DNA from 2 places in the Mycolicibacterium rhodesiae NBB3 genome. Region 2 is predicted to be linked to the other one. Evidence: predicted binding sites of a transcription regulator. Region 2 holds the regulator's gene; the other holds the start of a gene.
What was found. Region 2 encodes LexA, which represses DNA repair genes until DNA is damaged. Its sites were predicted from a motif close to CGAACANNTGTTCG; they were not measured.
Positions count from the first base shown of each region.

Region 1 (3,414 bases), 2.5 Mb from region 2:
GGCGACAGCATGATCACGCCGGCGATCTCGGTGCTGTCGGCCGTCGAGGGCATCCAGGTGATCGATCCCGGCTTCCGAGACTTCGTCGTGCCGATCACCGCGGTGATCATCGTCGGGTTGTTCTCGGTACAGAGCCGAGGCACCGCGACCGTAGGCCGGTTCTTCGGGCCGGTGATGATCCTGTGGTTCACGGCGATCGGCGCGTGCGGGATTCGCGGCATCATCGACAACCCCGAGATCCTCAAGGCGTTGTCGCCGACGTACGCACTGGACTTCATGGCCGGCCACTTCCACATCGCGTTCTTCGCGCTTGCCGCGATCGTGCTTTCGGTGACGGGCGCCGAGGCGCTGTACGCAGACATGGGGCACTTCGGCAGGCGCGCGATCACCTACGGATGGCTCGGTCTGGTCCTGCCCGCGTGCACGCTCAACTACTTCGGCCAGGGCGCGCTGGTGCTCAGCGACGAGTCGACGGTATCTGCACCGTTCTTCCTGTTGACGCCTGAGTGGGCGCGAATTCCCATGGTGCTCTTGGCGACTGCGGCGACGGTGATTGCGTCGCAGGCGGTGATCACCGGTGCCTTCTCGGTGGCCTCGCAGGCCGCGCGGCTGGGCTATCTGCCGAGGCTGCGTATCGAGCACACCTCTGCGTCGACCATCGGGCAGATCTACGTGCCGTGGATCAACGCCGCGCTGATGGTGGCGGTGCTGATCCTGGTGTTCGCGTTCCGCAGTTCGGCGGCCCTGGCCTACGCCTTCGGTATGGCGGTCACCGGAACCATCACGATCACCACCACATTGTTCTTCTACTACGCCCGAACGCGGTGGGGTTGGCCGCTGTGGGGTGTGCTGATCGGTGGCGGTCTGCTGCTCGTGGTGGACCTGATGTTCTTCGCGGCCAACCTCACCAAGCTGGTGCACGGTGCGTGGCTGCCGCTGACCATTGCCGTCGTCACCTTCACCGTGATGACGACGTGGCAGAAGGGCCGCAGAATCATCACGCGCGCAAGGGAGAAGGCGGAGGGGCCGCTGCGCGAATTCGTCGACGAACTAGTGCATCTGGATCCGCCGCTGGTCCGGATCCCGGGCACCGCGGTCTTTTTGAACCGCGGGAGAGACACTGCACCGCTGGCAATGCGCGCCATCGTGGAGCACAACCACGTGCTGGCCGAGCACGTGATCATCTTGACCGTCGAGACCGAGAACGTGCCGCGCCTACCCGACTCCGAGCGAATGAGTCACGACGACCTCGGCTATGCGAGCGATGGGATCGTCCATGTGGAGGCCCGCTACGGATACATGGAGCGGCCGAACGTGCCGCATGCGCTCGCGATGCTCGATCCGGCGGACACCGAGGGTCCGATCGACCTCGAGAACGCGTCCTACTTCCTGTCGAAGCTCGACCTGTGTCGCGGGGACGCGCCGACAATGGCGCCGTGGCGCAAACGGCTTTTCATCGCCACAGCGCACATCACCGCCGACGCCGCGGCACACTTCGGCCTCCCACTCGACCGGACTGTCATCGTCGGTTCGCGTATCCAGGTCTGAGCCGCCCAGTGGTTATCCCCAATCGCGGTTTTATCCACAGGTTGGGGTTGAGCTGGTGGTTCGGCGTTCCGGTGGGGATTACTGTCGAACTTATGTTCGATTCGTTGGTGGCGGCGGCGCTCGGTAGCCGAGGGGTTTCGTCGGTGGGGGCGTGGGCGCGGGTGGAGAACGCCGCCTGTGCCCAGCGCTTGTTCGCCTGCGCCGATTAGCTCGAGCGGATGCTGGCCGCCGACGGGTCAGACAATCGGGATCAGTGGTGCCTGGACAATTGGGGTGCCGTGGCCGCCTCGGTGGCCGCCGCCCAGCAGGTGTCGTTGGGGGTGGCCTCCCATCAGTTGGCGATCGCCGACGCGCTGCGCCGACGACTGCCGCGGGTCGCCGAGGTGTTCGCCGCCGGCGCCATCTCCTACCGGCTGATCTCGGCGGTCGTGGCCCGTACCCGGCTGATCACAGACCGCGATGCGATGGCCAAAGTCGACATCGAGATCGCCGCCCGGGTCCAGCAGTGGGGAACACTGTCGGCGCACAACACCGAGATCGAGATCGACTACTGGGTGGATCGGTATGACCCCGCGGCGGTGCGGCGCACCGAATACTCCGCGCGTGGTTGCCATGTCGATGTCCGCGACCCTGAGGACGGATCGGGTACTGCATGGCTGGAGGCCAGACTGTTGGCCACCGACGCCGAGGCCGTCGATCAACGCCTGGACGCGATCGCTGCCACGGTGTGTGAGAACGATCCGCGCACTCACGAGCAGCGCCGCGCCGCCGCGTTGGGTGCGCTGGGACAACTCGCTGAGCGCCTGGTCTGCGGATGCGAGGATCCCGACTGCGACGCCGCGCAGAAGCAGCCCAGTGCGGTGGTGGTACATGTCGTCGCCCATGAGGAGTCGCTGTCCGATGACACCCCCGCACGGTTGGACGGTACGAACCCGCCGCTGTTCGACAAGCCGCTGAGCGAGGTGACCTGGGGTGAAGCGACCGCCCCCACACCGCCGCCGACCAACGGGCCCGCCAAGACCCCGCCGGCGGTGCTGCTGGGCGGTGGGATGCTGCCCGCACCACTGGTGGCCGCGAAGGTGGCCGGCACTGCGAAGATCGTCCCGATCCGCCATCCCGGGGATGCGCCACCGGAGCCGCGCTATATCCCCTCGGCGCTGTTGGCGACGTTCATCCGCTGCCGCGATATGACATGCCGCTTCCCGGGCTGCGACCAGCCCGCCCAGCGCTGCGACATCGACCACACCATCGCCTACCCGCACGGGCCGACCCAAGCCTCGAACCTCAAATGCCTGTGCCGACAACATCACCTGCTCAAAACGTTCTGGGGCTGGCGCGACGAACAACACCCCGACGGCACCGTTGTGTGGACCTGTCCCCAAGGCCAGACCTACACCACCTATCCCGGCAGCCGGTTACTGTTCCCGACCCTGTGCCGACCCACCGCACCCGTCACCGTTCGCGTCACCCCTGACCCCGACACCACGAACCGCACCCTGGCCATGCCCCGACGCACCACCACCCGCGCACACAACCGCTCCCAAGCCATCAACGACGAACGCCGAGACAACGAACACACCATCCAGGCCGAAGCAGAAGCGCACCGGCAGAAGCAGCGCGAGAACGCCGGAAACGACTGCGACAACGCGTATTTCCCCACCCACCCCCGACCCCCAAGCAACGACGACGACCCGGCACCGTTTTGAGGTCGGCGCTATTTCCGGAAGACCACCCAGCGCATCATGCTGTACATGAACACCGCCTCGCACGCGCCGGCTCCGAGGCGAGCGACGCGGTAGTCCACACCAAGCGCGGCCAGCAGGCTGGACACCCCGAGGATGAACGCCAGGTAGTTCACCACCACCA
Region 1 is NC_016604.1:1,700,657-1,704,070, forward strand. It holds gene MYCRHN_RS08190 (potassium transporter Kup) at 1-1,548, shown strand, start outside; gene MYCRHN_RS08195 (HNH endonuclease signature motif containing protein) at 1,767-3,254, shown strand; gene MYCRHN_RS08200 (GtrA family protein) at 3,263-3,414, opposite strand, start outside.
Region 1: a site for LexA is predicted at 1,634-1,647, ahead of MYCRHN_RS08195 (HNH endonuclease signature motif containing protein). Genes of this name have one in related genera too.

Region 2 (3,414 bases):
CGGAGGATGAGGTCTACCGCGGCAGTGTCGTCAGCCAGAAGTTCACGGGCGGTGAACTGTCATACGACCTCCGGAAGAAGACCTTCACCACGGTGCCGCCGGAGTTGGCGGCGCGTCTCGGCGACCTGAAGATTCCCGACGACCCCGAAGCGGCGATCAACGCGGCCAGGCGTGCCGCCGGGGGAGCGCTGGGTCCCCTTGGCGCCGCCGAGGGCGAAGCGACCCCCATCGGCAAGGACGGCCTGCGGCAGAACTTCGCCGGCGGCGCGATCTTCTACACGCCGGCGACCGGCGCGAACGTCGTGACCGGCCAGGTGCTGGCCAAGTACGAGAGCGTGGGTGGCCCCGAGGGTGATCTCGGCTTCCCGATCAGCAGCGAGGTCGACGGCGGGCTCGCCACCGAGAGCCGCATGAGCAGCTTTGCTGCTGAGGACAAGCCGGTCATCTTCTGGACGCCCGAATACGGTGCGGTGATCGTGCGCGGCGCCATGGCGGCGGCGTGGGACCGGCTGGAAGGGGCGAAGGGCGCGCTGGGCGCGCCGATGGCCGATCAGACCGAAGCCGGCGATGTCGTCACGCAGAGATTCAGCGGCGGTGTCGTCTCGTGGGATCGGTCGAAGAACCAATTCACGACCGAACCGGCGAATCTGGCTTCCGAACTGTCCGGCCTCGAGGTCCCGGGGCAGAAGTCGCCCGAGGCACCCAACGGCTCGCAGGCATCCGACGATTCCGGCGGTAAGAATTGGTTCAAGTTCAGCTGGTGGTGGCTGCTGGCACTGGTGCCGTTGGTGATCCTCGTCGGCGCTGTGTTGCTGGCGACACTGCTGCGGCGGCGCAAGGGTGAAGACCCCTTCGCGCCGGACGGTTATCCGATGGCGGACAACAGGTTCGGAGGTGAGTCTGAAAGCGCCTACGGCACTGGCGGCTCACCTGAGCGAATGACCACCGACGACGAGTACGCCGCGGCGATGTTCGGCGACCGCTACGCCAGTGAGGGGTTGGGGTCAGCTCCCCACGGTGTCGATGAGCCCCACGGGCACGACCTGCCGCACGGCGAAGAGGCACCACCGCATGACGACGATCGGTCTCATGTCGAGGAGTGGCTGCGCAGCGACGAGGTTCACGCACCGGACGACGACGTGTGGGGAGCCCCTCCGCCGGACGTCCAGGAGGAGCCGCCGGCACCCTTTGACGAACCCGACCAACCCGTCGAATCTGTCGAACCCGCCGAGGATGAGGACTCCGACGCGGTGGACACCGCGCCGACGGCCGTCATCACCGTTCCCCCGGTGATCGCCCGCGATCCGCTCACCGACACCGGGCGGCACGCGCGAATCGAGGTCGACGAGCCCGAGCCGCGGATAGCGTTCCTGATGCCGCTCGACGACCCGAACCAGGCGCCGGACGGATATCCGGTCAAGGCCAACACCAAGACAGGCGTGTACTGGGCGCCCGGCAGCACGATGTACGAGGACGCCAGTGCCGAAATATGGTTCGCGAGTGAAGAACTCGCACGGGTGAACGGTTTCGTCGCCGACGACGACGTCCGCTAGACCTTACGGATGACCGTCACAACCTTGCCCAGCACGGCTGCGTCGTTGCCGGGAATAGGGTCGAATGCGGGGTTGTGGGGCATCAGCCACACCTGACCGCGGGTGCGCTTGAACGTCTTCACCGTCGCCTCGCCGTCGATCATCGCGGCCACGATGTCACCGTTGTCGGCGACGTTCTGCTGACGCACGACCACCCAGTCGCCGTCGCAGATCGCCGCGTCGACCATGGAGTCGCCGACCACCTTCAGCAGGAACAGTGAACCTTCGCCGACCAGTTCTCGTGGTAGCGGGAAGACATCCTCGACAGCCTCTTCGGCCAAGATCGGTCCACCGGCGGCGATGCGGCCCAGCACCGGTACGAATGTCGGCTCCGGCAGAGCATCGGACCCGGCGACATCGGTGGCGACGATCGAGGGGAGGCTGTCGGCGCCGCGCACGTCCACGGCACGCGGACGATTGGGGTCGCGGCGCAGGTAGCCCTTGCGCTCCAAGGTGCGCAGCTGATGAGCCACCGATGACGTCGATGTCAGGCCGACCGCGTCGCCGATCTCTCTGATACTCGGGGGATAGCCGCGGGTGGTCACCGAGGCGCGGATCACGTCGAGAATGGTGCGCTGACGCTCCGTCAGACCAGTATCGAGCCCACCGCGCCCACCCGTGCTGTCCGTGCCGTTCGGGGTACCGCTGTCCGAATCCATGGCGCGAATGTAGCCCTTGGCCGACGATTAATCAAACATGTGTTCGAGGCGTGTCGCGCGCTGCCGGCGTGCGGATGCGGGCGGACAGGACTTGTCGGTGGGCCGCGATATCGTTCGGCAACAGTTCGATCACATGTTCTATTAATCGAACAGATGATCGAGTATGTTCGAACACAAGAGCGAAAGACTCGAACCGGAAGGCAGGAAGATGACGATTCTCGAGACCCGGGAGAACCGGGCAATACCAGTGGTCAGGCCCGGAATTCGGCCTGCCGGCGCCCGGCGGCGCCCTGTTTCGCGTCGGCCGGGCGGTGCACCGGTGCGGTACCGCAACTCGGGCGTGCTGGTATCGCGCGCCTCGCATCGTCGCAAGCCGATCACCCCGGTCACCACGGTCCTGCTGGCGCTGGTCGCCGCCGGGATCACGGTGTGGCTCGGCCTGGTGGCACAGTTCGGCGGGGTCGTCGGGGAATCGGCGCCGGTGCCCGACCGGTTGGCCGTGGTCCAGGTGCAGACCGGCGAGACGCTGCAGCAGGTGGCCGGGCGGGTGGCCCCCGACGCACCGGTGGGCCCGGTCGTCGACCGGATCCGCGAACTCAACCACCTCGACTCCGTCTCAGTGCACGCCGGCCAGACGCTGATCGCGCCAATCAGCTGACGGTGTGTCGTGTCCGGTGAAAACCTCGACCGCACAAGCGTATTCGCACGGGCAATGACGAGGCCCGCCGCATTGGGCACGAATCTGGGCTGGCGGACTGCCACGCAGGTACGCTCAGAGGCGGTTGAGGTAGTCATTTGTTGGCTCGGCGAAGGAGCGGTGATGCACTGTCCGTTCTGTCGCCATCCCGATTCCAGGGTCGTCGACTCCCGGGAAACCGACGAAGGCCAAGCCATTCGGCGCCGCAGATCGTGTCCGGAGTGTGGTCGTCGTTTCACGACGGTCGAGACCGCGGTTCTCGCAGTGGTCAAACGCAGCGGCGTCACCGAACCGTTCAGCCGGGAGAAGGTCGTCAAGGGTGTGCGTCGCGCCTGCCAGGGGCGACAGGTCGACGACGACGCGCTGAATCTGCTCGCCCAGCAGGTGGAAGATGCGGTGCGCGCGGCGGGTTCACCTGAAGTGCCCAGTAACGAGGTGGGGCTGGCCATCCTCGGGCCGCTCCGCG
Region 2 is NC_016604.1:5,664,680-5,668,093, reverse strand. It holds gene MYCRHN_RS27255 (sunset domain-containing protein) at 1-1,553, shown strand, start outside; gene lexA (transcriptional repressor LexA) at 1,550-2,251, opposite strand; gene MYCRHN_RS27245 (LysM peptidoglycan-binding domain-containing protein) at 2,460-2,909, shown strand; gene nrdR (transcriptional regulator NrdR) at 3,072-3,414, shown strand, end outside.